One region of the Veillonella nakazawae genome, then DNA from elsewhere that is predicted to be linked to it. Evidence: a T-box and tRNA genes for the amino acid it is inferred to sense, from the RefSeq annotation. Region 1 holds a T-box; the other holds one or more tRNA genes.

The links. A T-box is a leader RNA that pairs with one kind of tRNA and senses whether it is charged. The one in region 1 lies ahead of cysS (cysteine--tRNA ligase), so its partner is inferred to be a tRNA-Cys.
Region 2: it has a tRNA-Cys gene. The T-box ahead of cysS (cysteine--tRNA ligase) is inferred to sense a tRNA for this amino acid. The anticodon was not compared.

Annotation. Positions count from the first base shown of each region.
Region 1 is NZ_AP022321.1:925,848-941,414, forward strand. It holds gene VEIT17_RS04110 (protein arginine kinase) at 1-33, shown strand, start outside; gene VEIT17_RS04115 (ATP-dependent Clp protease ATP-binding subunit) at 121-2,568, shown strand; gene radA (DNA repair protein RadA) at 2,738-4,111, shown strand; gene VEIT17_RS04125 (PIN/TRAM domain-containing protein) at 4,127-5,278, shown strand; gene ispD (2-C-methyl-D-erythritol 4-phosphate cytidylyltransferase) at 5,262-6,437, shown strand; gene gltX (glutamate--tRNA ligase) at 6,440-7,909, shown strand; gene VEIT17_RS04140 (bile acid:sodium symporter family protein) at 8,043-8,996, shown strand; T-box leader at 9,154-9,359, shown strand; gene cysS (cysteine--tRNA ligase) at 9,409-10,857, shown strand; gene VEIT17_RS04150 (Mini-ribonuclease 3) at 10,847-11,323, shown strand; gene rlmB (23S rRNA (guanosine(2251)-2'-O)-methyltransferase RlmB) at 11,325-12,056, shown strand; gene VEIT17_RS04160 (NYN domain-containing protein) at 12,059-12,592, shown strand; gene sigH (RNA polymerase sporulation sigma factor SigH) at 12,665-13,339, shown strand; gene secG (preprotein translocase subunit SecG) at 13,345-13,581, shown strand; gene rnr (ribonuclease R) at 13,637-15,567, shown strand, end outside.
Region 2 is NZ_AP022321.1:1,115,452-1,131,018, forward strand. It holds gene der (ribosome biogenesis GTPase Der) at 1-243, opposite strand, end outside; gene VEIT17_RS05015 (bifunctional 4-hydroxy-3-methylbut-2-enyl diphosphate reductase/30S ribosomal protein S1) at 357-2,255, opposite strand; gene VEIT17_RS05020 (lysophospholipid acyltransferase family protein) at 2,246-2,866, opposite strand; gene cmk ((d)CMP kinase) at 2,868-3,542, opposite strand; gene VEIT17_RS05030 (BaiN/RdsA family NAD(P)/FAD-dependent oxidoreductase) at 3,551-4,798, opposite strand; gene VEIT17_RS05035 (pseudouridine synthase) at 4,795-5,523, opposite strand; gene scpB (SMC-Scp complex subunit ScpB) at 5,525-6,034, opposite strand; gene VEIT17_RS05045 (segregation and condensation protein A) at 6,047-6,772, opposite strand; gene VEIT17_RS05050 (phosphoethanolamine transferase) at 6,939-8,771, shown strand; gene VEIT17_RS05055 (2-thiouracil desulfurase family protein) at 8,866-9,321, opposite strand; tRNA gene VEIT17_RS05060 (tRNA-Leu) at 9,457-9,545, opposite strand; tRNA gene VEIT17_RS05065 (tRNA-Cys) at 9,560-9,634, opposite strand; tRNA gene VEIT17_RS05070 (tRNA-Gly) at 9,644-9,718, opposite strand; tRNA gene VEIT17_RS05075 (tRNA-Phe) at 9,726-9,801, opposite strand; tRNA gene VEIT17_RS05080 (tRNA-Asp) at 9,807-9,882, opposite strand; gene VEIT17_RS05085 (MBL fold metallo-hydrolase) at 9,933-10,529, opposite strand; gene VEIT17_RS05090 (TrkH family potassium uptake protein) at 10,543-12,030, opposite strand; gene trkA (Trk system potassium transporter TrkA) at 12,043-13,383, opposite strand; gene VEIT17_RS05100 (CvfB family protein) at 13,389-14,297, opposite strand; gene rsfS (ribosome silencing factor) at 14,299-14,661, opposite strand; gene VEIT17_RS05110 (LCP family protein) at 14,674-15,567, opposite strand, start outside.

The DNA of each region.
Region 1 (15,567 bases):
GCAAAGGTAATCCGTCTAAAGCTTTCACATTAACAGCTATTCCAATGGTATAGCCTACCATTGTTTACATATATTTGAAGAGAAATAATTACAATTTACATAGATAGATGAGGTGATAGTATGATGCAACGATTTACAGATGATGCACAGCGTGTTCTTTCCTTTGCTCAAGAAGCCGCATTGGAGTTGGGACATGACTATGTAGGCACTGAACATGTACTCATCGGCCTGACAAAGGTTAAAAATGGTGTTGCTGCTAAGGCCTTAGAAGAGCTTGGTATTGTTACAGAAGATATTTTTGAAGCTGTAGAAGAGCAAGTGGGCCGCGGTAATAAAAAAGCAACATCTATATATATGACGCCACGTGTTAAGAATGTACTTGAGTTAGCTGTTCAAGTAGCTAATCGCATGAATCATAATTACGTTGGTACTGAGCATATTCTACTTGGTTTACTCAGCGACGGCGGTGGTGTTGCAGTTGGGATTTTACGGGCTATGAATATTCGTACCGACGATATAGTTGAAGCGATTCGTCATATTCTTGGCTCTAGTACTAATGGTGATCATAGTGGTCAAGAAGGAGCGAATAACAATGGCGACTTAGGTGAATTAACTGATTTTGGTACGGACTTAAATGAGTCCGCAAAACAAGGTAAAATTGATCCTGTTATTGGTCGTGATACAGAAATTCAACGAGTTATTCAAATACTTAGCCGTAGAACTAAAAATAATCCCGTTCTCATTGGTGAACCTGGTGTAGGTAAGACGGCCATTGCTGAAGGCTTGGCGCAACGTATCGTCAACGGTAATGTGCCAGAAATTTTGCGTAATAAACGCATTATTTCCCTTAGCATTAGCTCTATGTTAGCTGGTGCAAAATACCGTGGCGAATTTGAAGAGCGTTTAAAAAAAGCGATTGATGAAGTTCAACAACATGACGATATGATTATCTTCATTGATGAAATTCACACATTAGTTGGAGCAGGTGCCACTGAAGGCGCTATGGATGCGGCAAATATCTTGAAACCAGTTTTGGCACGCGGTGAATTCCAAGTTATTGGCGCTACGACACTTGATGAATATAAAAAGCATATTGAAAAAGATGCTGCCTTAGAGCGTCGTTTCCAACCTGTTCAAGTAGGGGAACCTAATGAAGAGGATGCTCTTGAAATCTTGAGAGGCTTACGAGATCGTTATGAGGCTTTCCATAAGGCTAAAATTACAGATGAAGCATTAAAAGCTGCTGTTACTTTATCTAGTAGATATATTACAGATCGATTTTTGCCGGATAAAGCTATCGATGTGGTTGATGAGGCTGCATCTAAGGTCCGTATGAAGGTATTTTCGGCGGCACCAGATGTTAAAGCTTTAGAGGACAGACTCAATACGGTTAAGAAGGAAAAAGAAGCGGCTGTCACATCACAAGATTTTGAAAAGGCAGCTAAACTTCGTGATGAAGAGCAAGTTCTAGTTAAAGAAATTGATGATAAAAAATCTGTAGCTAAAGAAGAAAGTGATCAAAAATTAATAGTTACAGAAGATGATATTGCTGCCGTAGTAGCTCAATGGACTGGTATTCCAGTTGCAAAAATCGCAGAAGAAGAATCAGAAACCTTGCTTCATTTAGAAGATGAGTTACATAAACGCGTCATCGGTCAAGATGATGCTGTTACAGCTGTAGCAAAAGCTGTGCGCCGTGCAAGGGCTGGATTAAAGGATCCAAAACGTCCAATTGGTTCCTTCTTATTCCTTGGACCAACAGGGGTTGGTAAAACTGAGCTAGCAAGAGCACTTGCATCCTCCTTGTTCGGCGATGAATCTGCTATGATTCGACTTGATATGTCTGAATATATGGAAAAACATACTGTTTCCCGTTTAGTTGGGGCCCCTCCAGGATATGTAGGCTATGAAGAGGGAGGCCAATTGACTGATGCAGTTCGACGTAAACCATATAGCGTTATTTTACTTGACGAAGTAGAAAAGGCTCATGCAGATTTCTTTAATATCCTATTACAAGTTCTTGATGATGGCCGACTTACAGATAGTCAAGGGAGAACCGTAGACTTTAGAAATACGGTTATCATCATGACTAGTAACTTAGGTGCTAAAGCATTACATAAGAACTCTACAGAATTAGGTTTCTTAGCACCGAAAAAAGCAGAATCTCATACTAATGATTCTAAAACCAAAGATTTTAAAGAGGCTAAGAAATCTGTTCTGGATGCTGTAAAACGTCATTTCAGGCCAGAGTTCTTAAATCGTATTGATGAGATGATTGTGTTCCATCCATTAACTGAAGAGGACTTAACAAAAATTGTAACAATTTTAATGAGTGATGTAACAAAGCGTCTTGAAGAATGTGATTTACATTTAGAAATTACACCTGAGGCTATGAAATTGCTCGTTAGAGAAGGTTCCGATTTTACTATGGGTGCTCGGCCTTTGAAACGCGCTATTCAACGCCTAATTGAGGACCCTGTATCCGATCTTATTTTGAAAGGAGAGGCGATAGCAGGAAAAACTATTAAAGCAGATGCAAAGGATAATGATATTGTTGTAACGATTTAATATAAATACAAAATTAATAGTTAATGACTACCTTTCATATAAATTATATGGCTTAAATGGTATACTATAAAATAGTGATAGTTAACCATGTAGTAAAATTATGCATAAAAGGTCATGAATGGTTATCATTCATGACCTTTTTTATCTTATATAAAAGTTTTGAGGTATTATGGCAAAAGCAAAATCAGTATTCTTCTGTCAGAATTGTGGGGCTGAGTCATCTAAATGGATGGGACGTTGTCCACAATGTGGCGAATGGAATACATTAGTTGAAGAGATTATTAAAGAAACTAAACATAGCCGCACACCTTCACGAGGTGTAGGAAACCAAACAACAAAACCAACAGCTTTACCAGATATTGAAATTTCATCTATCGCTCGTGTATCTACTACCTTTGGTGAAATCGACCGCGTATTAGGTGGAGGGATTGTTCCTGGGGCTCTTATGCTCTTAGGTGGTGATCCTGGTATAGGCAAGTCTACACTACTTCTTCAAGTATCCCAAAAGGTGGCTGATACGGTAGGTACTGTACTATATGCATCTGGAGAAGAATCTCAATTACAGCTTAAGCTTCGGGCAGAACGACTTCATATCAATAGTGAGCGACTACAAGTTATTGCTGATACAGATTTAGATCATATCTTAGAGCAAGCTGATGCAATGACGCCTTCTTTGTTAGTTATCGACTCCATTCAAACCATGTATACCGGAGATATCGATGCTGCTCCAGGTAGTGTTAGCCAAGTGCGAGAATGTACTTCGCGCCTTCTTCGCTTCTGTAAAGAACGAAATATTCCAACGGTAATCATTGGACATGTTACCAAGGAAGGCAATATTGCGGGTCCTCGTATGTTAGAACATATGGTGGATGTAGTGCTTTACTTTGAAGGCGAACGGTCTTACCAATTCCGTATTTTGCGCTCTATTAAGAATCGTTTTGGATCTACATCTGAAACAGGTATCTTTGCCATGGTTGAGGAAGGCTTACAAGAGTTATCTAATCCATCAGCTTCTTTATTGGCAGAACGATCTGATGAGGAAAGCGGCAGTGCCGTTATGATTTATCTTGAAGGGGTTCGTCCTATTCTTGTAGAGGTACAAAGCCTTGTTGTTACAACTGCTTTTGGCATGCCGCGACGTACTGCCATAGGTTATGATTTAAATCGTCTAATTGTATTGTTAGCAGTACTAGAAAAACGCTGTGGCTTTACATTGGGCAATAAAGATGTGTATGTTAACGTTATTGGTGGTCTCAAGGTTAATGAGCCAGCATGTGATTTATCTATGGCTGTTGCTATCGTATCTAATCTAAAAAATCGCATTGTTCCTACAGATATGGTCATTTTAGGTGAAGTAGGACTGACTGGTAATGTTCGTAGTATTCCACGTATTGAGCAGCGTATTAATGAAGCAAAGAAATTAGGCTTTAAAAAGTTTATTATTCCTGAAGGCAATTATAAGCAAATCAAGGATAATGATAGTTCTATCAAGATTAGAGGCGTTAAATCTATTCAAGAGGCAATGCAACTGGTATTTTTTTAATTAGGAGGTGATTTGATGATTTATCGGATATTGCGCTATGTAATAGCCATTCTTGTGGGCACAGCGGCCTATGTAGGAATGGATAGCTTAGCACCTATTATCGACCCATATTTGGTCTCTCAATTTGAGTCCTTTGGGGATATGTCATTGACCATTGCACGTATTTCAGTATTAATTCTTGGTACTTTAATAGGCGTTATTATTGGTTATTTAATTTCTTCATTCATTTTAAAACAAGGTTTAGTGATTGCTAAACGATTAGAACGTATTCTCACTCATATTCCAAATCAAGAATTGATTGCAGGCACCATCGGTTTATTATTCGGTCTTATTATTGCAAATTTAATTGGTGTTGCATTCAATCAAGTACCTATCATAGGACCTTATATTCCTATTATATTGAGTGCTATCTTTGGATATAGTGGCCTTAAGATTATGGCTCGTAAAGGTCCTGAAATGTACAATAATTATGTACAACAATGGGGCGGAGATGGAAGTAAAAAAACAAGTCGTTTTAAAATGTTCTCTACTCATAAATCTGATAAAGCTTCTAGTACGCCAAAATTATTAGATACATCTGTTATTATTGATGGACGTATTAAGGAACTATGTAATACAGGTTTTATTGAAGGCCCTCTCATGGTTCCCCTCTTTGTATTGAATGAGTTACAAATTATTTCTGACTCTGCAGATTCTACAAAGCGCAATCGTGGTCGCCGTGGTCTCGATATTTTGAAAGAGATGCAAGATGCCAATAAGGTAGCCATTGAAGTGGTAGAAGACGACTATGATGATCTTACAGAAGTAGATTCTAAATTAATGCGTCTTGCATTGGATAAGCAGTGGAAGTTGATGACTAATGACTTCAACTTAAATAAAGTGGCTCGAGTGCAAGGCATTGAGGTGCTTAATCTGAATGAATTAGCGAATGTACTAAAACCAGCCCTCATTGCAGGCGAATGGATTCGCGTGCAAATTATGAAAGAAGGCAAGGAAGTACACCAAGGTGTTGCTTATCTCGATGATGGTACCATGATTGTTGTTGAAGATGGTAAACCTTATGTGGGCCAAACTGTAGAGGTAATGGTTACATCCATATTACAAACTAGTGCAGGTCGCATGATCTTTGCTCGTGTAGATGGAGGACAAAATGGACAAGGTAATTAGTTGTATTGTTCTCGCCGCTGGAGCAGGGCGTCGCATGGGGTACAAAGAAAATAAGATATTTATCCCTTTGGGACGATTCTCTATCATTCAGCGTACATTGCAAAATGTAGCGAATGTTGATGGCTTGAAAGAGATTATTCTTGTTGTAGCCGAAGGCGAACAAGAATATATGACAAAACATTTACAAGAGTTGGATTTGACTGTTCCCGTTCAGATAGTACTTGGTGGAAAAGAGCGTCAAGACTCTGTAGCATGTGGCTTACAGGCTGTATCAGAGAATACCAATATTGTCCTTGTTCATGATGGAGCGCGACCATTAGCTTCTACAGAAATGTTTAATAATGTTGCTGACGCGGCTAATACCTATGGTGCTGCTACGGTAGGTGTTCCAGCTACGGATACCATTAAACGAGTTGATACAGACCATAATGTTTTAGAAACATTACAGCGTAGTGAGCTATACCAAATTCAAACGCCACAAGGCTTTCAAAAAGAATTATTTGTAGAGGCTCATCAAGCGGCATATGAAACCAAGTATCTTGGTACTGATGATGTATCACTAGTTGAGTATGTAGGTAAGCCTGTACATATAGTTGAAGGGGATTATTGTAATATTAAAGTGACAACACCAAATGATATTGCAGTAGCTAAGCGATATTTAGGAATTGAGGATACACGTATGCGCGTTGGATTTGGTTATGATATTCATCAATTAAAAGCAGGTCGCCCATGTATTCTTGGCGGTGTTCATATCGAATCTGAACTCGGCCCTGATGGTCATTCCGATGCGGATGTTCTCATTCATGCATTGATGGATGCTATGTTAGGTGCTGCAGGGCTACGAGATATTGGCTATTATTTCCCGCCTGAAGATGACCAGTATAAAGGGATTTCTAGCATGCTTTTACTAGAAAAGGTTAATTCCTTATTGAAAGAACGTGGGTTACAAGCCTATAATATAGATATTATGGTTATTTCAGAGACACCTAAGTTAAAACCACACATCGACACGATGAAGTCTAACTTACAATCTGTTTTAGAAATACCATTAGAACGTATTAGTATTAAAGCGACAACAAATGAAATGCTAGGTGCCATCGGGCGCCGTGAAGGCATTGCTGCACAAGCTGTCATTTCTGTATATGAAGGAGAGGTATAATCATGAGTTCCATGAAAGTTCGTTTTGCTCCAAGCCCTACGGGTCCATTCCACATTGGTGGCGCTCGTTCTGCTTTGTTTAACTGGTTGTTAGCACGTAAAGAAAAAGGCACATTTGTATTGCGTATTGAAGATACAGATTTGGCTCGTTCTACCCGTGAAAGTGAAGAAAATATCAAAGCTTCCTTGCAATGGCTTGGCATGAACTGGGATGAAGGCATTGATGTAGGTGGCGATAATGGTCCTTACCGTCAAACAGAACGTCTTGACTTATATAAAGAAGTAACACAACGTTTGTTGGACGAAGGCAAAGCATATGAATGCTATTGCACACCTGAAGAATTAGATGCTGTTCGCCAAGAACAAATGGATCGTGGTGAAACACCTAAATATAATGGCCATTGCCAACATTTAGATGAAGAAACAAAGGCTAAATATATTGCAGAAGGTCGTAAACCAACCATTCGCTTGCGCGTTCCTTTGAATAAAACATATGCTTTCGATGATATGGTACGTGGTCATGTATCCTTTGAATCCAATGGTGTAGGTGACTTTGTAATCGTAAAATCTGATGGTATTCCTGTATATAACTTTGCGGTAGTAATGGATGACCATATGATGGATATTACTCACGTTATTCGTGCAGAAGAACATTTATCTAATACTCCACGTCAAATGGCTATTTATGAAGCACTAGGCTGGGAAGTACCTAAGTTTGGTCACATTTCCTTGATTCTTGGTAAAGATTACAAAAAAATGTCCAAACGCCATGGTGCTACATCTGTTGAACAATACAAACAATTGGGCTATTTGCCAGAAGCACTTGTAAACTTCCTGGCGCTTCTTGGTTGGGCTCCAGAAGGAGAAGAAGAATTTTTCACACAAGATGAATTGATTCAAGCCTTCTCCATGGATCGCGTAGCTAAAAACCCTGCTGTATTCGATATTGATAAATTGAACCATATCAACTTCCACTACATGAAAAACTTAAGCGATGAAGAGCTATTCCATCTTTGCTTGCCTCATTTGAAAGAGGTTGGTTTGGCTCCAGATAGCTTGAATCAAGCGGATATTGATTGGTTGACATTGTTATGCTCTACATTCCGCGACCATATTAGCTATGGTGCTCAAATTAAAGATCATGTAGGCATGTTCATGGGTGAAACTGTATTCCTTGAAGAAGGTCACGAAGAGGAATTGCGTGCTGTATTGAATGAAGAAACAGCACCAACAGTTCTCGGCGCATTCCGCAGTGCATTGGCGGAACTTGATGAAATTACGCCTGACGTTGTAAAAGCAACAATTAAAGCAGTAATGAAAGAAACTGCTTTGAAAGGTAAATTCGTATTCATGCCAATCCGCGTAGCTTTAACTGGTCAAATGCATGGTCCAGATTTGAATAATATTGTTACATTGCTTGGCAAAGAAAAATGCTTACATCGTTTAGATAATGTAAGTGCTTTAACAAAATAGTAATATAAGTTAATTTAAAAGCTCTCATAGCTATGGTTATGAGAGCTTTTTTATGTATATTGAGATTATTCAATAGAAATGCTATAATAATCGGCGTCTTTTATTTTTATTTATTATGAAAGTGAGTGCTTTTATGAGTATTATTCGTTCTCTTAACCACTTATTCAATAGTTATCTTTCATGGATAGTGCTATTGATGGCAGTGTTAGCGTATTTATTACCAACCGTATTTTCTTGGATGACGCCGTACATTGCGTACATGCTACAATTTGTAATGTTTGCCATGGGGTTAACATTAACAGCTCAAGTGTTCCTTGATGTATTTAAGCAACCGATGAAAGTTATCCTCGTATCTGTTATCCAATTTTTATGGATGCCATTAGCAGGTTTCTTGGTAGCCTTAATCTTCAATTTCCCACCAGAAATTGGTATCGGATTCATCTTGTTAGGTGCATGTCCTGGTGGTACTGCTTCTAATGTTATGACATTCCTTGCAAATGGTAACGTTCCGTTATCCGTATCTGCAACGACTGTTTCTACATTATTGGCTCCAGTATTAACACCTTTATTCGTTGTATTGTATGCAGGTGCCACATCTTCTATTGAAATTCAATTCATGCCGATGTTTATTTCTATCGTAAAAATCGTATTGGTACCAATCATCTTAGGTATCGTATTGAATTACTTCATTGGCTCTAAGATCGAACCTGTTAAATCTGTATGCCCTACAATTGCGGCTATTGCAGTATTGTTAATCTTGGCTGCTGTTACTGCGGTGAACCAAAAACAAATTGCTGAAACTGGTTTCATCATTTTCGTAGCGTGCTTAGTACAAAATGTGAGTGGTTATGTAGTAACGTACTTTGTATGTAAAGCGTTAAGCATCGATGTTTCTTCTCGTCGTGCAATGCAAATCGAAGTAGCAATGCAAAACTCCGCATTATCCGTATCCTTAGCACTTAAACACTTCACACCTCAAGCTGCTGTAGCAGGTGCAGTGTTCTCCATCATTCATAACTTTACAGGCTCTATCTTTGCAGGTATTTGCCGTAAACATGATGATCAAGAAAAATTGGAAAATGCTTAATAGTTAATTCCTCATCCTCATCTTTCAAATTTATATCCGAAATATGCATGTTTAATACATTATTTGGATATATTGAAAGATGAGGGTTTTCTTGTTTTCATTGACATTCTATAGGATAATTGATACAATATTTATATATCTGAATATAGATTTAATAGTAACAGCTAAGACTGAAAGAAGTACTCTACAACTAACTTTTTAGCGAGAACCGATGGTGGGAGGGTTCAAGGATAGGTGGACGAAATGCATTCACGAGCTGACATTCCGATTATAGGTAGGTTTGTCCGGTGACGCGCCGTTATGCGATGAGTGGGTACTACATTGGTACCTAACAGAGTGGAACCGCGGACCATCGTCTCTGTATGAGATGAGGGGTCTTTTTTATTTTACGAAGATGGAGGCATCGGTAACGATGAGAGAAATTACAGTTTATAATACTATGACGCGCCAAAAAGAGGTGTTCAACCCTGTAACACCAGGTGAAGCAAAAATGTACGTATGTGGTGTTACACCATATAACCATCCTCACATTGGCAATGCACGTCCATTTGTAACTTGGGACGTAATTCGTCGCTATATGAAACATGTAGGATATAAAGTAACATATGTACAAAACTTTACTGATGTGGATGACAAAATCATCAATACATCCAATGGTGAAGGCGTATCTTGGGATACTATTGCAAATCGTTATATCGACAGCTATTTTGAAGTAATGGATGCCCTTGGTGTACAACGTGCTGATATTTATCCACGTGTTTCTACACATATCGAAGATATTATTGCTATGATCTCTACATTGATTGAAAAAGGCTATGCTTATGAACTCGATGGTGATGTATATTATAGCGTTGATAAATTTGAACATTATGGTGAGTTATCTGGTCGTACATTAGATGATATGGAAGCTGGTGCTCGTATCGAAGTTGATGGTCGTAAGAAAAATCCTATGGACTTTGCATTATGGAAATCTGCAAAACCAGGTGAACCATATTGGGAAAGCCCTTGGGGTAATGGCCGTCCAGGTTGGCATATTGAATGTTCTGCTATGAGCCAAAAGTACTTAGGTACAGAATTTGACTTCCATGGTGGTGGTAGTGATTTGATCTTCCCACATCACGAAAATGAAATTGCTCAATCTGAAGGCTGCTCTGGTCAACATCCATCTGTACGCTATTGGTTACACAATGGTTTCATCACTATTAATTCTGAAAAAATGTCTAAATCCTTGAATAACTTTTTCTTGGTAAAAGATATTTTAGAACAATATAGTCCAGACGCATTGCGCTACTTCTTGTTGAGCACACATTATCGCAGTCCATTAGATTTCTCTGATGAACGTTTAGAAGAAGCAAATAAATCCTTAGAACGTTTAAGCACTGCTATTGAAAATCTATTGTACCTTGAAAAATGTGAACCAGGTCCTTGTGATGAGGCTCAACATTTATTAGAAAAAGCTAAAGAGTATGAAGAAGAATTCGAAGCAGCAATGAGTGATGATTTCAATACTGCTTTAGCTACATCTAGTATGTTTGGTCTTGCTAAAGAAATCAACATCTATTACCAAGCTGTGACAGCCCGTGAAGGCGTTGTTTGCCAAGAAGCAATTGCTGAGGTTAAGCGTATCTTCAAGTTCATGACAGAGGTTATTGGTATTCTTGAAAAAGCATGGGAAGGCAACACAGGTGCCAATGCTGCTGAATATGAAGAACTAATGCAGGTTATCTTGTCTGTACGTCAAGCGTGTCGTGATCAAAAACAATGGGCACTAGCTGATTGTATCCGCGATCGTTTGGCTGAAATCGGTATTACTATTGAGGATTCTCCTCAAGGTGCACGGTGGAAAAAACGTGAAGTTTAAACAATTTCAATTCTTAAAGAATGAAGCGATAAAAAAGTTGACGGCTCTTGAACAAGAGCCGCTTCGTTTGCGTAAAAGAACTATAGAGGAATGCCTTAGTACAGATGCGGTTATGCTTGCCTATATTGGTGATGCCGTATACTCCATGTATGTGCGTGAACGAGTGGTACAAATGAATATAACGAAGGTGCAAGTGTTGCACACAATTGTTACTGAGTTTATTTGTGCTAAGTCACAAGCGAAGGTATTGCTAGAAATAGAGGATACTTTTACAGAACAAGAACAAGCTATTGCACGACGTGCTAGAAATAGTAATGTAAATGTACCGAAAAGCAGTTCGGTTCAAGAATATCGCAGTAGTACCGCTTTTGAAGCCGTACTGGGATTTCTTTATGAAACGCGTCAAGATGAGCGATTACAAGATGTTATGAAGCAAGCCTTTTCAATAACTCTACGAGGTATGTAGTATGGATAATTATATTGTAGGTCGCAATGCAGTTAAAGAAGCCCTTAGAAGCGGTCGTTCTATTCAACGCATTATGGTCAGTGAAGATAAGGTTAAAACTGGTCTAGCTGATATTGTTGGTCTTGCTAAATCTCAAGGTATTGAAGTACGTCCAACGCCTATCAAACAAATGAATAAATATGATTTAGAGGTACCACATCAAGGTGTTATAGCTCTTGTTTCTGCCGTTCAATTTAAAGAACTAGGTGAAGTGCTACAAGAGACGAATCATGAAGTACCTTTGCTTATTTTGACAGATGGCGTTGAGGATCCTCATAACATGGGGGCTATCATTCGTACTGCTGAATGTGTGGGGGCTACGGCTGTTCTCATTCCTAAGCGACATAATGCACCTATTAATGCGACAGTTGCTAAAACATCAGCCGGTGCTATTGAACAAATTCCTCTAGTGCAGGTTGGAAATGTAGCTCAAACCATCAAACAACTTCAAAAACAAGGCTTTTGGGTTATGGGCGCTCATATGGAAGGGGATCGCACTTTATACGAGGCAGATATGACAATCCCTACTGTTATCGTCATTGGTAACGAAGGTAAGGGCATTAGTCGCGTTGTGAAAGACGCATGTGATTTCCTCGTTACCATTCCTATGTATGGAAATTTAAATTCTTTGAATGCATCTGTGGCTGCTGCTGTTCTTATGTATGAAGCTGTGCGTCAGCGCCAAGCGAAATAATTATGCTAAAAGATATTTTAATTGTAGACGGATATAATGTGATATTCGCCTGGACTCATCTAAAGAAACTCGCTCATGAATCATTAGAACATGCCCGTATGGAGCTTCGAGATAGATTGTTGAATTACGGAAAATTCAAGGGTTATGAAGTTATCCTTGTGTTTGATGGTAAATATACAAAATCTGGTGGTTCTGTAGAGGCTATTACGAGCGGCTTCCTCGAAGTGTATACTGAGGACGGGGAAACGGCGGATTCCTTTATTGAGCGAGAGGTGTTTTTGCGAAAAGGTAAATACACCAATGTATATGTTGTGACCTCTGATGGAGCTGAACAAAATCAAATTCTTGGATCTGGAGGCTTACGCATTCCAGCTCGAGAATTACAAAATATGATTCGTATAGCTAAGGAAGAGGAACGATTACAATATGCTCATGAACATAGACGAGATCAATTTAGCTTGCGACGTAATGAATTAGGAGGGTTATTATCTCCTGAAGTAGCTGAAAAGCTAGAGAAATTAAGGCGTGGCCATTGATAGTTGAAAATCACATATAGTTCCAGTATAATGAATATATTGGTTTTTCTGCTCAATTGTAAGGAGGAGCATATGAACACAATTCATACAGGCAAGTCCGATTACAATTTCAAAGAAATGACCGATGAGCAAGTTGTGGTCATAGCTCAAGAAGAGCAAAATGAGTTTGCAATCGATTATATTGTTAATAAATATAAAAACTTTGTTCGTGCAAAGGCGCGTTCTTACTTTTTAGTAGGTGCAGATCGTGAAGACATCATTCAAGAAGGGATGATTGGTCTTTATAAGGCTACGCGGGATTTTAAACATGATAAATTGGCGTCCTTTAGAGCTTTTGCGGAGCTTTGTATAACTAGACAGATTATTACGGCTATTAAGTCGGCTACTAGACAAAAACATGCACCTTTAAATTCCTATGTATCTTTAAATAAACCAGTTTATACAGAGGAATCAGAGCGTACATTGATCGAGATGCTATCTTCAGCAAAGGTTACCAATCCTGAGGACCTTATTATCAGCCAAGAGGAATTGGATGATATTGAGCGCAATATTGGTCATATTTTAAGTGAACTCGAGTGGGAGGTCTTGGAAGGATATCTAGACGGACGTTCTTACCAAGAAATGGCTGAGGTCACTGATCGCAGTGTCAAATCTATAGACAATGCGTTACAAAGGGTTAAACGTAAATTAGAGAAGTATTTAGAACATCGGGTTTTGGACTCTCCAAGAGCCACACAGGAAGGATGACAGTCGTGACAAATTTTTTAATGATTGTAGAAGTAATCGTATCTATTTTATTAATCGTAGTAGTTGTTGCACAGAATAGCAAAAACGCAGGCATGGGCGGTGCTGTATCTGGTGCGGCAGACTCTTCTTTTGGTGGTAAGCAACGCGGTTTAGACGCTTTCTTATCTAAATGTACGATTATATTGGGGATTATCTTTGCTGTGTTGAGCTTAGTGTTAGGGGCAATGATTAATCAATTCTAATGATGAAAGCCTGCTTTGCAGGCTTTTTCTTTTTATCAAATGAGGAGGTGAAAATTTGAAGAAGAAAGTATTAGACTTTTATAAATCTATACAACCACATGCATATCATATTGAAGATGCGGCCATGGATAACCATATCCGTGGTGGTAAAGATCTTGAGATGTTTATTCGTTCTGCAAAAATGCTAGCTCGAGAAGGGGTATTAACATCTTCGCGACCTGATGTATATCAATATGCAGAGCAACAACATGAAGAATATGAAGGTATTTATAAGGGCTATCGTAAGTCTTTTGGCTTTGTCATTATGCCTGAAGATGAAGATATATATGTAGCAGAACAAAATAAAGGTACTGCCATGCATAATGACAAGGTTCGCGTTCGTGTCATACCTTCTAATTATACAAAGCATAAACGAGAAGGCATTATCGTTGATGTTATTGAACGAGCTAATGAAACCGTAGTGGGTACTTATGACCGACAACAACACTTTGGCTTTGTTATCCCTGATGATGAGCGAATTGGGACTGATATCTTTGTAGATTTAAAAAATACATTAGATGCTCGTAGTGGCGCAAAGGTATTAGTGAAAATTACTAAATGGCCTGAAGGCGATAAAAAGCCAGAAGGTATTATTACTGAAATTCTTGGTTATAAGGGCGATGTAGGTCTTGATATTAACTGCATCATGGCTAATCATAAGATTCCATTTAATTTCCCCGATGATGTTATCAAAGCGAGCAAGAAAATTGATACCCTTATTCATGAAGACCCTGCCCGTTGGGAGCTTCGTGACTTGCAAATGGTCACTATCGATGGAGAAGATGCAAAAGATTTAGACGATGCTGTGAGTGGCCGAAAATTACCAAATGGTAATTATGAGTTAGGTGTACATATTGCAGATGTGAGTCATTATGTAGTATCCGGACAGGCCATTGATAATGAGGCCTATAAACGCGGTACATCTGTGTATTTAGTAGATCGTGTAGTACCGATGTTACCTGAGGTCCTATCTAATGGCATTTGTAGTTTAAATGCTCATGAAGACCGTTATGCTATGACATGTATGATGGAAATAGATAAAGAGGGTAAGGTTGTAAATTATCGTATTCGTCCATCTATTATCCATGTAGGACGTCGTTGTAGCTATAAAGAGGTCTATAAAGCATTAGAGGAAAATATTATTCCTCATGACTTACAAGACTTTATGCCTATGCTGCATGATTTGGCAGAAATCTCTAAGATTTTGAATCGAATGCGTCGTCGTAGAGGTGCTTTAGATTTTGATTTCCCTGAATATAAAGTATTACTCGATTATGATGGTACACCGTTACGTATTGTAAAACGAGATCGTACCATGGCGGAACGACTTATCGAAGAATGTATGCTCATTGCCAATGAAACAGTGGCGACACACTTAAAGAATACGCATCGTACATCGGTATATCGTATTCACGAGAACCCAAGTGAAGAAAAGTTAGATTTATTCCAAAAGGTATTAAATTACTTGGGGCAAAATCTCGTCCTTAGTACTGATGGTGTAACACCAAGAGATTTCCAAAAAATCTTAGATGTAGTAAAGGGTCAAGATATTGAGCAAGTAGCTCAAATTATGACCTTGCGTTCTATGCAACAGGCTAAATATAGTATTAACAATGTAGGACACTTTGGCTTAGCATCTACATGTTATACGCATTTTACATCTCCTATTAGACGATATCCAGACTTAATGGTTCATCGCCTTTTAAAAGCTGATATGCATTGGAAAAATGGTTATTCTAAACGGGATGTAGAGGAAGCATTCTTAGCTGGAGCTGTTGAACATTCTTCTATACAGGAGCAAGTAGCTACTGAGGCTGAACGAGATACAGTAGATCTTAAAAAGACTCAATACATGGTTCCATTTGTAGGGGAAGTCTTTGAAGGAACTATTTCTAGCATTACATCCTTTGGGATGTTTGTAGAATTAGAAAACGGTATCGATGGCCT
Region 2 (15,567 bases), 190 kb from region 1:
TAATTCAGCTTGTAAACGCATCATCTTAGGAATAACATGACTATTATCTGTTATGAATTCGATACCACCTGTATCTATCATTGTAAATTCACGATTTAACCACTCTGCGTCAAAGTAAATACGATCCCGTGTTACACCAGGAATATCTTCAACAATAGAGATTCGTTTATTAACAATGGCATTAAAAAGTGTAGATTTCCCAACATTTGGACGACCTACAACAGCCACTAATGGTTTTGCCATGGTTTCACCTCATTATCTAATCTAATACATTACTATATTTTATCATATTCTACGTAAAGTACGCAAAAAGGCTAACCAAGGAAACCTTGGTTAGCCTTATATTAGACAATGAATTATTCAGCGTCTTCTGCAGTTTCTTTTGCTTCCATCAATTCAGTTAAAGCCAAACCCAATTTCTTTTCGTCTTTGTTAAGAGAAATGATTTTAACTTCTACTTCTTGACCGCGGTTTAAGTAGTCTTCAACTTTCGCATTACGTTGTTTTGTAATTTGAGAAATGTGAAGTAAACCTTGAATGTCGTCGTTAACAGCTACGAATGCACCGTAAGCTACCAAACGAACAACTTTGCCGTTAATAACATCGCCAACATGCAATGTTTCTTCAGCTACGTCCCATGGGCTCTTAGTCAAAGCTTTTAAGGACAAGGATAATTTGTTGCTTTCAGCGTCGAAGGATTGTAATTTAACTTCGATTTCTTGACCAACGGAAAGAACATCTTCCACTTTTTTGATTTTTTGCCAAGAAATGTCGGAAATGTGAAGTAAACCTTCAATACCACCGATATCTACGAAAGCACCATAAGGCATGATTTTACGAACAATACCTTTATAGTTGTCGCCAACGTTGATGTTTTTCAATGCTTCAGCTAATTTAGCTTGACGTTCTACTTCCAATACTGCACGACGGGAAAGAACCAAACGGTTTTTCTTTTCGTCGATTTCAAGTACTTTAGCTTCGAATTCTGTACCAACCAAGTTGTCCAAGGATTTTACGAAATGAACATCACCTTGGGACAATGGAATGAAACCACGAAGGGATTTAACTGTTACTACCAAACCTGCTGGGATAGCATCAATACCTTTACATACGATAGCTTCATCTTTTTCTTGTGCTTCGATAACATATTGCCAATCTTCATCTTTAGCCAAGCGAGTCATGGAAAGATAAATAGGATTATCTTCTTTGATGTGGTTCATGATAACTGCTTTAATTTCATCACCATTTTTCAACACATCTTTGGCAGATTCTGGTGCTGGATAAGAAATTTCAGTTCTGTTCAAAATGGCTTCAGTTTTGTAGCCAAAAGATACATAAGCGCGTTCATCTTCAACTTGAACTACTGTACCTTCTACAACGTTCCCTTTCTTAAATTCTTCTTGACCTTCTGCTGCTAATAATTCTGCAAAATCTTTCATTGTCTCAATGACCTCCTTAATAATCCAGTCGGGAGTCGATGCTCCTGCTGTAACTCCTACCGTCTGTACTCGGTTAAACCATTCCAGTTGTAATTCAGTAGAAGTTTCAATGTGATAAGTTGTACATCCAACGTCACGACAAACCTCTGCCAATCGGTTTGTATTGCCGCTATTCTTACCGCCTATCACTATCATAAGATCTACATTACGTGCTAAGTCAACGGCAGAGTTCTGTCGTTCTTGCGTTGCATTGCATATCGTTTTGAAAACCTTAAGATTCTTAGATTTTTTCTCTAATATCTCTATTATACTGTTAAATTTGAATTGTGAAAAGGTTGTTTGTACAACAACACCCATTTTTTCCACAATTTGTAGTTTTTTTGCGGATTCTTCATCTTCGATGATTATTCCTTTGTTATTTGCCCATAAATTGATACTTTTTACCTCAGGATGGTTTTTTTCGCCCAAAATCACCAAAGTCATTCCATCTTCTATGACAGACTTAGCATCTTGTTGCGCTTTTTTTACATGAGGACATGTAGCATCTAAAATATGTAATCCCTTTTCTTCAGCTTCTGCATAAATAGCAGGGCCTACACCATGAGATCGAATAATCATTGTCCCTTCGTCAATATCTGCTACCTCTTGAATAGGACTTACACCTTTACTTTCAAGGCGACCTACAACTTGAGGATTATGAATGATAGGACCTAATGTATAACTTTTACCCTTACCCTCGGCAGCTTCATTAGCCATTTCAACGGCTCGCTTAACACCATAACAAAAGCCATGGTTTTCAGCCAAAATTATTTCCATAAAGTCTCCTCTATACGATTTTCATGATACGAATCTATCATGCGTTGAATTTCACCTTTAACACGATCATTAACCTCTTTGATTGCTTCAGGTGTTGGTTTAGCTTTATTTACAGGAACTTGTTTACCAATAATACAAGCTACTTGATTTTTCTTCATATTATGAGATCCAATAATAGCAACTGGTGTTATACCAATGCCTGTACGCAATGCAATTGATGCTGCGCCATCATGAAATCTTCCAAGCTTACCGCTCTTTTGACGGTTTCCTTCAGCAAATATCCCTAGCACCTTATTGTCTTTCAATAATCCTAAGGCATGACGTATAGCTACCTTGTCGATAGCACCGCGATTTAGTGGAAATGCACCAAGCCATGTACAGAAAAATCGAGAAATGGGATTCACAAATAATTCCTGTTTCGCCATGAAATGTACATGTCTAGGTAATGCATAGCCACAGATAGGCGGATCATTGTTACTCAAATGATTTGGTACAACAATAACGGGACCTTCCATAGGAAAATTATCACGCCCATATACCTTTAGTCCATAACCGACTTTATAGCGCAACCAAAAGGCAGTACGCCAAAGCCATGTAGAAAATTTATTCATCTTAGATTCGCTCCTGTACTAGATGTAATATATGTTCCACTGTTTCATCAAACGTCATGTTACTAGAATCCACAACAATAGCATCCTCAACGCACACCAGTGGAGATTCATCGCGATTTTTATCCATTTCATCGCGACTTTCAACATTCTTTTTAATGTCTTCTAATGATTGTTCATTAGAAGTACCTTGAACTTCAAGCCATCTACGTTTTGCTCGTGCATCTACAGATGCTGTTAAATATATCTTCAACTCAGCCTTTGGTAGTACAACAGAACCTATATCGCGACCATCTAAAATAACACCACCAACAGCAGCCATAGCTTGTTGGCGTTCAACTAAGTATTCACGAACACCTTTATAAGAAGCAATAGTCGATACATTCTCATTGATTTGTTGTTGTCGAATTAGATCTGTCACGTCTTGACCTTTTACAAATACTTTACAAGCATTTGCAGTAGGCTCTAATGTTAAATCTAATGAAGGGAGCAATGATTCTACATCTTTTTGATTGTTCACATTAACATGGCTATCGAGAACCGCCCATGTTACACCTCGATACATAGCGCCTGTATCAATATATAAATAACCCAATTCATTGGCCACTACTTTTGAAATACTACTTTTACCAGCCCCTGCAGGACCATCAATAGCAATGGCAATTTTTTTAGTATTCATAATAACCTCTATTCTTCATCACCATGTACAGCATGCATTGCCGCCACATAACCAGTGGAAAAAGCAGCTTGTAAATTATAGCCGCCCGTAAAGGCATCAATATCTAGAACCTCACCAGCACCATATAAGCCTTTCACCAATTTAGATTCCATGGTTTTGGGACTAAACTCTTTTAACGAAATACCACCGGCTGTAACAATTGCTTCTGCTACAGGGCGTAACTCCTTTACAGTTAATGTCATATGTTGTAATACATGACATAAACGCATACGTTCTTCTTTTGTAATTTGATTAATGGGTTTACTTGGATCTAATTCAGCAAGGTTTATCACAATCGGAATCAGATTGACAGGTAACAAATCTTTCATCCCATTAGCTAATTGTTTTTTTGAATATAAATCAAAATCCTTCTGTAAGCGTTTGTCTAAAACTTCTGCAGTTAATGCAGGCTTCAGATTTATTTCAATAGTGATTTGTGGATTTTTCTTACGCAACAATTTGCCTACTGTATGACTTAAAGACAAGATTGTAGGACCCGTAAGGCCAAAATGAGTGAACATCATTTCCCCAAATTGTTTTGCTTGTAACTTATTTTTCGAAATAACGGATACCTCAACATTACGAAGACTAAGCCCCATAATATCTTTTACCCAAGATTCCCCTGTTACAATTGGTACCAATGATGGTCTTATATCTGTAATGGTATGACCAATTTTTTTAGCTAAAGCATATCCATCACCAGTAGAACCAGTTAACGGATAAGAGGCACCACCGGTACAAATGATAGCGTCATCACAAGCATATTGTTCCTTATCTGTTGTAACTCCTACAACACGACCATCCTCAACAGTAATTGATGTAACAGGTTCATTTAAATGAACTTGTACTTTATACTTTTTAAGGATTTTCATGAATATATTGCGTACTTCTAAAGCAGAATCAGATTCTGGGAATACACGTCCCCCTCGTTCAACCTTAGTTTTTAAGCCCCAACTATGTAATAATTCAAGCAAGTCTTCATTACTAAAGCGTTCATAAGCGCCATATAGGAACTTACCATTACCAGGCGTATTTTTAATGAACTCGGCCATATCTGCACTATTTGTAATATTACAGCGACCTTTACCTGTAATGCCCATCTTCTTACCAACCATATTCATTTTTTCTAGTAAGATGACACGTGCCCCTTCACGACCAGCTATAACAGCTGCCATAAGACCTGCTGCACCACCGCCAATGACTACAATTTGTTTCATTCCTTACCTGCTCCTAACGCTTTTAGAGCTTTTACTTCACGAATTGTAAGCTGACGAGAACCACCACGTTTAACACCACCTAAGGTAAGCCCAGCATAGGCAATTCGTTTTAAGTTATGAATACGGTACCCAAAGTGTTCAAACATACGACGAACTTGGCGATTACGACCTTCATGGATTGTAATTTCTACTTCATGAACACCATTATGATCATCAAAACCGAGATCTACAATTGTTGCAGGAGCTGTTATACCATCTTCCAGTGCTACACCATTGGCAATAACCTGTAAATCTTCATCACGAACACGGCCCTTAATACGCACCTCATATGTTTTTTCTACGCCCTTAGACGGATGAGTTAAGTTTTGAGCCAACTCACCATCATTAGTCAACAACAATAACCCTTCTGTATATAAGTCAAGGCGACCTATTGGATAGATTCGTTTTGATTCATTTTTAATATAATCTATAACAGTTTCACGACCTTGAGGGTCAGACACAGATGTAATAACCCCCTTTGGTTTATTTAACAAGTAATAAACTGGTTTCTCTTGGGCTAATAATTGACCATTAACCTTAACTTTATCCTTTTGAGGATCAATTTTCACACCTAATTCAGTGATTCTACGACCATTAACCTGAACTTTTCCTTCTGTAATCAATTCTTCTGCCTTGCGTCGTGATGCTACACCACAACTAGCAATAAATTTTTGTAATCGTTCCATATTATCCTTCTGTTTCTGAAACTTCTTGATGTAAAGCCTCAATAGATTCTACGCCAGCACTTCTTAAAAACTCGTCAGTTGTTCCGTAAAGAATAGGTCTTCCTACAGTATCTTTATGACCTAGTTCCGCAATAAGAGATCGAGTGAGTAATTGTTTAATAATCTTATCACTATTTACACCGCGGATTTCTTCAATTTCAGCTTTAGTTATAGGTTGTTTATAGGCTATGACAGCTAATGTTTCCATCGCTGCATTAGATAATTTATCTTCTCTCTTACGGATATGCCCTACATAGTCAGCACTTTCCATGGCACTAACTAACTCAATACCTGCTCCAGATACTCTCAAACGGATGCCGCGATTTTTCTCTTCTAGTTCCCGTTGTAATGTATCTATATAATCTTGTACTTCCTCTTTTGAAAGTTCAAATACTTCTTCAAGCATTTCTATTGATATAGGTTTTGCCGATGAGAATAACACGGCCTCTAAATGCATTGTTGGTAAGCTCATATAGCCCCCTTTCTATACGGTACCTTCTAAGGCTGCAGTGAATATAATATCATCCTCTTCATAGCGCATTTCCATAACTTGTTGCTTCAACAATTCTAAAACAGCCATAAAGATTGTTACCATACCACTTTTTGTTTCAATTGCTATTAATAACTCTCTAAAATATAAACTTTCACCACGTCGTACTCGACTAGATAAAGACAAAATCATATCCTCTAAACTATAACTGTCTTTTTCAACTTTGACCTCGCGAATAGGCTCCTCTTCAGGTAATTCCTTAGCGCGTTTTATAGTCTGATAAAAAATCTCATATAATCGGGAAAGTTCTAAACTATATACATTGTCTATCCCAAGTACGCTTGTTTCTTCAGGTCTACTAAATATGTTGGCGGATACAGCTGTACGTTCCATCAATATAGCTGTAAAATCTTTGATTTTTTTAAATTCTACTAATTTAGCTACCAATTCATCACGTGGATCTTCAGCATCCTCCGGCTCAGGTTCAGCTTTAGGTAATAGCATACGCGATTTAATTTGTAACAAAGTAGAAGCCATTACAAGAAACTCACTACTATAATGAATATCAAAGTGATTCCAATTATCTAAATATTCCAAGTATTGACTCGTAATTTCAACGATAGGAATATCGGTGATTTCTATTTTATGTTTTTCAATAAGATGCAAAAGCAAGTCCAAAGGACCTTCAAAGACATCCAACTTGTAATTATAATCTCCCATAAACTCCAATCCTTAGAAAATATACTTTAACCATATAATTATAAAGCATTTATAGTAGTACTTTCAAATAATTGTTTTTTTTACAGTCATCTGCTATCTTTATTATAGTAATTATTATATATTATAGAAATAAATTATTGTGTATTCCTTCAAGAGGGGATTTATTATGTCATCTAGTTTAAAGCAAATTGGGAGAAACCCCATCTTTCGCTTTGGTATCATTGGTATTGCTTTATATATAGCTCTATTTTTCATCTATGAACCTATTACACTAGGTCTAGATGTTGAAGATATAACGATTTTAGCAGTACCAACAATTGTAGGTACTTTTTTATTTCAATATTTTATGGGATGTACCGTTTTTCATAGACCATTTTTGGGATATGGCTTAGTCGGTATTCTTTGGGCCCTTACATTCCCACTTCTGTTCCACTGGTCCTATGTAAAACCCTTATATTTTTATGAATTTGCTAATGATTTTTTATTTGGCTTATTAATCTTTATGGGTTTATCTGGGATTCAATTTTTACTAAACCAAACAAATCGTCTCCATAAAACTACATCATTAATCATGGCAATTATTACCATGATATTGAGCCTTATCCCATTCTTACAAATAGGATACTATCTAACTACATGGCATTGTTTAACGCCAGCTAGTTTACTAGCAGTATACATGACAAATCCTGAAGAAGCATTTGGTTTCTTAAAAAATGCTGCTGGCATTCCTGGTCTTATCGCTGTTGGTATTGGCCTTGTAATATGGACCTATCTACTCTACTGGTCTAATCTAGGAATGAAAGCGGTAGTAAACTTGAATACTACACGACCTATGCGCTCCACATTGCTCATTGCATCCATAGTAGCATTCTTAGTATACGTACCATTCTTCTTATTCCCGAAAACATGTATTGTAGCAAACTGGATTGCAGCTGGCGACTATGTAAAACAAATGCAACAATATAATGATAACCATCATTTAGTATTCGATTCCTTCAATTTGGATACAAAGGAAACTTCTGCTAGTAAAACACCAGGTACTATCATATTAGTTATCGGTGAATCTAGTTCTCGTGATTATATGAAGGTATATAATCCAAACTTCCCTTATGATGATACGCCATGGCAAGGTACTATGCGTGCAGATAATAAAGATTTTGTTTTCTTTGATAACGCATATTCATCATACGTACAAACAGTACCTACCCTCGAACGTGCTCTATCTGAACGTAATCAATATGATGATAAACCATTCCTCGATTCTGCGAATATTTTAGATGTTGCTAAAAAAGCAGGATATACTACTTCTTGGTTTAGTAACCAAGGTGTATTTGGCGAATATGATACAGCTATTTCATTAATGGCTAAAACAGCAGATACCACTAAATGGTCACATGAATCCTATGCTTTCTCTGATCGCTATGATGAATCACTCTTACCATTATTACAGTCTGTTGATCCAAGTAAAAATAACTTCATCGTCATTCATATCATGGGTAGTCATATTTACTACAATGACCGTTATCCACATGAATTTAGTAAATGGAAACAAGGTCCATATCCAGATGGCCAAGAAGCATATGCAAACAGCCAATTATATACAGACTGGTTATTACAACAGATTTATACTTATGGTAAGGAAAAATTAAACTTACAAGCCATGGTGTATTTCTCTGACCATGGTGAAAGCTTGGATAAATCTCATAATCCAGATACATTTGACTTTGTTATGACTCATATTCCATTCTGGATATATTTATCACCTCAATATCGTGCTGAGTATCCTCAAACAGCAAAAGAACTCTCTAAACACGAACATCAATACTTTACAAATGATTTACTATATGACACATTGATTGGTCTTATGCACGCACCTAATCAACGGTATGATGTAACAAGAGACTTTAGTAATGGTAAGTATCGATTCAATTTACATAACCTAACTACCTTACTAGGGGAACAACCATTAACTAATGATCCTGTAAACGCAGGAAAATAAACCTTAACATTTTCAGTAATATAAATGCATTTTATTATGTTAGTATAATGTAGTTTAGGTTTCACTAACACGAAAAAAGAGATGAGTTAAAAACTCATCTCTTTTTTTGTTCCATTAATAAGTCAATTTCTTCTTCCGTATAAACCTCTATATTATTCATTAATAAGGCCTCTACAGTACATCCGTTCCCCTCTCGCAGGGTTTTACTAAAGGTACCATCATAAATACGCTTATAACCGCAACTAGGACTTTTTGCTTTCATTAGAGCCTGCTTACATCCCTGTTGCATTGCTATATGCAATGCAATTTGAGCTCCTTTATGAAATTCTGTGGTTACATCAGTTCCATTAGCCGTACATACACGTTTACCTTGTCGTTCCGCAGGATCACGAGGTGTGCTAAGCCCACCTAATACTTCTGGACATACGGTTACTAGATCAAAAGTATCCTTTAACAGTGGTAACTGTTCTATAAGATTATCTTTTCCATCATAACGACAGGATACGCCACATAAACATTCACTAATTAATAATTTTGCTTTATTATTCATAACTTTATTAAACATAGATAATCGTATTTAAACTATGCCATTCTAATAACAAACGCACTTTCATATTTTTAAATTATACACATTTAAAATCTAGATTTAAATAAGAAAAAAAGACTAACCGAAGTTAGTCTTAATTGGTGCCGAGGACCGGAATCGAACCGGTACGGTTGTTTCCAACCGACGGATTTTAAGTCCGTTGCGTCTGCCTGTTCCGCCACCCCGGCATGGGTAACGATTGTGGAGGCGGCACCCAGAATCGAACTGGGGAATAAAGGTTTTGCAGACCTCTGCCTTACCGCTTGGCTATGCCGCCATATAAAGTTGGAGCGGGAAACGAGATTCGAACTCGCGACCCCCGCCTTGGCAAGGCGGTGCTCTACCGCTGAGCTATTCCCGCATGTACATGGTGCCTCAGGACAGAATCGAACTGTCGACACACGGATTTTCAGTCCGTTGCTCTACCAACTGAGCTACCGAGGCATGAATGGCGACCCCGATCAGATTTGAACTGACGATCTTCGCCGTGACAGGGCGACATGTTAACCGCTACACCACGGGGCCGTATCCAAAGTACTTGCTTAGTATATCGGTTATCAGGACTTTTGTCAACACTATCCTACAATATTTTTGATGAATTCTTCTTCATCTTTTAATGTTGTAGATTCTTTATGTCCTGGTTCGACAATTAAATCCTTTGATAATGTTAATATATGCTTCAAACTAATGATTAAATCACGGGGATTACTCTTGTAGTTATCGGTATTTCCTACATTTTGTTTGAATAAAGTATCTCCAGAAAAAAGATGTCCACCAATCTCCAAACAAACTGAGCCAGCACTATGGCCTGGTGTATGATGTACCATTATTATAAAAGGCCCTACTTCTAATTTACCGGCCACTAAATCTTTACAATTCGTGTACATCTTCTTTTTATATACACTAGGTCTACGTCGGATTAGTTGTAATAACTCTTGATCCAAAGGATGTAAATAAGCAGGAATATTATAATACTCACAAACCTCATCAAGAGCCGATACATGATCACAATGACCATGTGTTAATAATACTGCTAAAGGCTCAGAATCTCCTACCATTTCAATTATATGCTTACTATGAAACCCGGGATCAATAATAAGAGATTTTCCATCTTTAATTAATACATAACAATTTGCTTTATAAAGCCCTAGAGGGCGTTTTATAATATTCATATTATTCGCCCTCCTATAGGATACGATACCGTTTAGCAGATTGTTTTTTTATAAAATACCCTTCCCAGAATTGAGGATGAAGCATAACAAGAATTGTAAATAATTCCAAACGACCTAATAACATGTCTACCATGGCTACACATTTAGCACCATCAGACATACTACCAAAGGCATCTGTAGGCCCAAAACCACCAAATCCAATGCCAACATTACTAAGAAAAGCTGTTATAATTTGCATCGCATCATAAGTAGACATTCCAGTACAAGTCATAAGGAAAACAGATATAACGTAAATCATTAAATATAAAAATAAAAATTGCTGTGCCATCTGTATCCATTTAGTAGGCATCGGTTTACCATTAATGCGCACGACTTGTACCATCTCAGGATGAATTGATTTTCTTAAATAAATAATGCTGCTCTTAATTAGAATAATGAGGCGAATAATTTTTACGCCCCCTGTTGTAGAACCACTACAACCACCAAAAAATGATGAAATAAATAACATCATCTGTGCAGCGGCTGGCCACAAATCATAATCGCTTACAGCAAATCCACTACCAGTTTGAATCGATACATAATTAAAGGAAACATCTCTAAAGATTTGAATTGGATCATTAATATTTGATTGTACTGCCATCGAAATTGATATTATAGCAATTCCAATAAAAATAACTAGCCAATACATACGTGTTTCAAAATCATCAATCAAAACGCGAATGCCTCTTTGCAGTGCATTATAATATACTGCAAAATTACCACCAGCAAGTATCATGAAAAATATAAATACAAAACAGATATAGTTGCTTTGTTCATAAATAAATGTACCTGCAGATGTAGGTGCAAAACCACCTGTAGCAATAATGGAAAATGCATAATTTAATGCATCAAAAGGCTCTATACCACCAGCCCACAGCATAACGAAACAAATGGCGGTAAAAGCAACATATAAACGCCAAAGTTTAGAGGCCATTGATTGAATACGAGGCATAACAACACCAGGTTTTGGTACCGATGCTTCTGCATTAAACATATGAGCTGCATCTGCACCTAAGTTCTTTAAGAACGATAAGATAAGGACAATAATCCCCATCCCACCAATCCAGTGCATTAGTCCACGCCATAAAACATATGTCTTAGGTAAATCGTCTACGCTATTAATAATTGTAGCACCAGTTGCTGTAATCCCTGATGTAGCTTCAAATAGAGCATCAAATACATTGGTTAATATACCACTAAGAATAAATGGTAAGGAACCTAAGATAATAGTTAATATCCATGTAGCTGATACAACTAAAAACCCATCACGAAGACTAAAGCTTTGACTTTCATGACCATAATAGGATAAAAGTCCACCTAAGCCAAATGAAATACCAGTAGTAACCAAAAACGACCAATATGCAGTTTCAAATACGATACCATATATAAAAGGAATTAATGTAAAAATCCCAAATATATATAATAATCGCCCCACTAAGGACATGACAATTTGAATGCGCATAGTCCCTCCATACTAGGTAAGATATTTAAGTAATTTACTTACAGATTCAGGTAACGCAAATAGAACAATGTGATCTCCATCTAAGATTTCAGTATTACCACGTGGTACGATGGCTTCATCACCACGTAAAATTACACCAACTAACGCCTTCCCTGGTAAACGAATGTCTTTTAGTTGTTTACCAGCCACAGGTGATTCACTTGTAATGGCAACCTCTATAGATTCCGCTTTTCCACCTTCAAAGGTCGAAATAGATAAAACACCTTCTCCACTACGCACGAAACGTAAAATTTGACTCGCTGTAAATAAACGTGGCGAGAATACAACATCAATACCCACTTGTTCCATAAGCATAATGTATTCAGGTCGACCTACGCGCACAACTGTCTTTGGTATGCCCATATGCTTGCCGACAAGAGCAACAAGCAAGTTGAGCTTATCATCATCTGTAACAGCAATTATAACATCACTATCTGCAATTTCTTCTGCTTCTAAAAGGTCAAAGTCTGTAGCATCTCCATTGATAACCATAGACTTATCTACAAGATTAGCAAGTTTTTCACAGCGGTTAAAATCTTTTTCAATGACCTTAACAGAGAATCCCGCTTGTTCTAAAAGAACTGTTAGATTTCTACCTAATAGACCAGCCCCAATGATAACAGCCCGTTTATAAAATGTACTGTGATTATGGAACCAAAGATTTTCTACTTCTTCAACAGACTCTTTTAAGCCTAAGAAGAATACACTGTCATCAACTTGTAGAATACTTTCACCATGGGGAATAATCATTTCACCATACCGTAAAACCCCTACTAGTAAAACACCTTCAGGGAATTTAATATCTTTTAAAGGTTGACCTATTAATGGAATATCATCTGTAATCTTAAATTCCATAAGGCGTACAGAACCTTGGCCAAAATCTTCTACATCAATAGCTGATGGAGTCTCTAGAATTTGTAAAAGCTCTTGAGCCGTAACCATTTCAGGATTGATAAATAAATCGACCCCTAATTTAGCACGCATCTCATCATCCATATGTTCTGCTACAGTATTATCTCGCACACGAGCAATCGTTGTAGGAACACCTGTAATTTTAGCTACAGAACAAGATAACATATTTACTTCATCAGAATCGGTAACAGCAATAAACATTCCTACATCATCCATACCGATTTCGTTGAGCAATTGTATATCACTGCCATTTCCTTGAACAAGGCTAACATCTAGTGTATTTTCAAGATTTTGTATACGTTCTGGAGAACGATCAATTACATATACATCATGATTATCTTGTATCAAGCGTTGTGCCAAGGAATAGCCAACCTTACCAGCACCTACAATGACAATTTTCATCGCCTTTATTCCTCTTCTTGTGATTCATTACCAACAGGAGGTGTCCATTGACGTCCTGTTTCAGTTAACAATGTCCAACCATCATCTTGAACAATTTTTTTCTCTTTCATCAAATGCCCTAAAGCACGCTTAAAGGCAGCTTTACTGATATTAAATTTATCTTTAATCAACATCGCAGAAGATTCATCGCTATATGGCATCTTGCCTCCACGATTAAGAAGGTACTCCATTATAATGTCTCCATCAGAAATGAGTGCCTTTTCCTTAGTAGGACGCATAGATACGTTGATACGACCATCATCACGTTTAAAGGTAACACGACCTTCAACCATTTCTCCTACTTTTAATTTTCTAGTCATCTCAGAACGATGTAAAAAGGCAATCCATCGTTCAGGAGTGATGAAGAATGCCCCATCACTAGTCAAGTTGTAGATAGCGCCTTTAACAAGTTGTCCTACTTTAGCATCTGTAGCAGCCTTAGATGCGCGACGCATTTCGTCATCAACATCCATAGATACTGCAAAACGACCAGATTTATCTGTATAGAGTCGAACCCAAACTTTTTCGCCCACTTGAGGACGACCACGCATCTCTGCGTGAGGCATGAAGATACCACGCTCAGTACCAACCTCTACGAAACAGCCAAAGTTTGTAGTATTGATTACCTCAACATACCCAATTTGGCCTACCTTCATCGCTGGTAAACGCATAGAAGCAGTCAAACGCCCCTTTGGATCGCGATATAAAAATACCTCTACTTCATCACCAATGGCAACAGGAGATGTTTGTTGATCCTTATGAAGCAAAATATCATCATTTGTATTGCCAGTTTGACCATCTAGAAAAGCCCCTTGATCACTAGTACGCAATACTTTTAATGTGGCAATTGTATTTTCCAACAATTCTGTAGCCATACTATACTCCTTCAAATGGAACTCGAACTGCATCATTCCATAATTCTTCTAAACCGTAGAATTCTCGCAACTCATCACCACCAAAGACATGACAAATAATATCGCCAAAATCAAGTAAAATCCATTCACCTTCGCGATAACCTTCTCTATGATTTACTGTCATGCCCAATTCTGCTGCTTTATCTTCCATTTCATCAGCAATACTCTGAGATTGCTTAATATTATTTGCACTAGCAATTAGGAAGTAATCCCCTAACATAGATACACCTTCTAAATCGAGAATTTCGATATCTCTGCCTTTTTTATCAAAAGCAGCTTGTGCTAATTGTAATACGATTTGTTTAACTTCTTCTTTATTTTTCATACTATTCCCCTTTTAACGTTTATTAGTACTCTCATCACCCGGTTCTGATGGCTTTGTGATAGTACCACCATTATGTTCTGATTCAGGTGCAACCTTGGCTGTACTATTAGTTGGAGCTGTAACAAATTGTGTCATTTCATTGGCTGGTAGATTTCCCATCGTAATGCCTACTAATCGTTGTGCTTCTGTTGGATTTACCTTCCAATATGTCATATCGCCAACTAACTCTTTTTCACCAGGAAGAATATAGAAATGAATCTCTTCCTTATTAATTTTGCTAGCATTATACACAAGCTTAATAGCATCTAATGTAGAAATATTACTATCATAATGATCCCAAATTCTCCAAATATGCCATGCATTTGTTAAGAAGAATGAATTATGCTCTTCTTCTACCCATAGTTTCAAAAATCTTTCTTGTCGTTGTACACGTGTAAATGTATCGTGTTTTGGATCAGAATATCGTAAATAGGATAAAGCCTTATCACTATCTAATGTTTGATATCCTCGTTGCAAATCAATATCTTTATTTCCCTCTGCATCTACGTGTTCCATAGTCTGTTCTACATAGATTTGTTGATTTCCTAATACATCGTTAGTCTTTTTGAAAGCATTTTGATTAACTACAACATAATATGGTATAGAAATATGGAACATATCTTCAATGACAGCCTTTGTTAGATCAATACCACCTTTTTCATAGATGCTATTGAGCATACTTGCATCGGTCTGATCTCTATTATCAATTTTACTATTACTAGGAATGCCAATAACATCCATTGTTTTTTGATCTAAATTAATGGATAACAAGAATAGACTATCACTTTGACTAGGATTATTATCATCAGTACCGACAACAAGAATGTATAATGGTTTATCTAACCCTTTTTGTTCTACAGATACAGT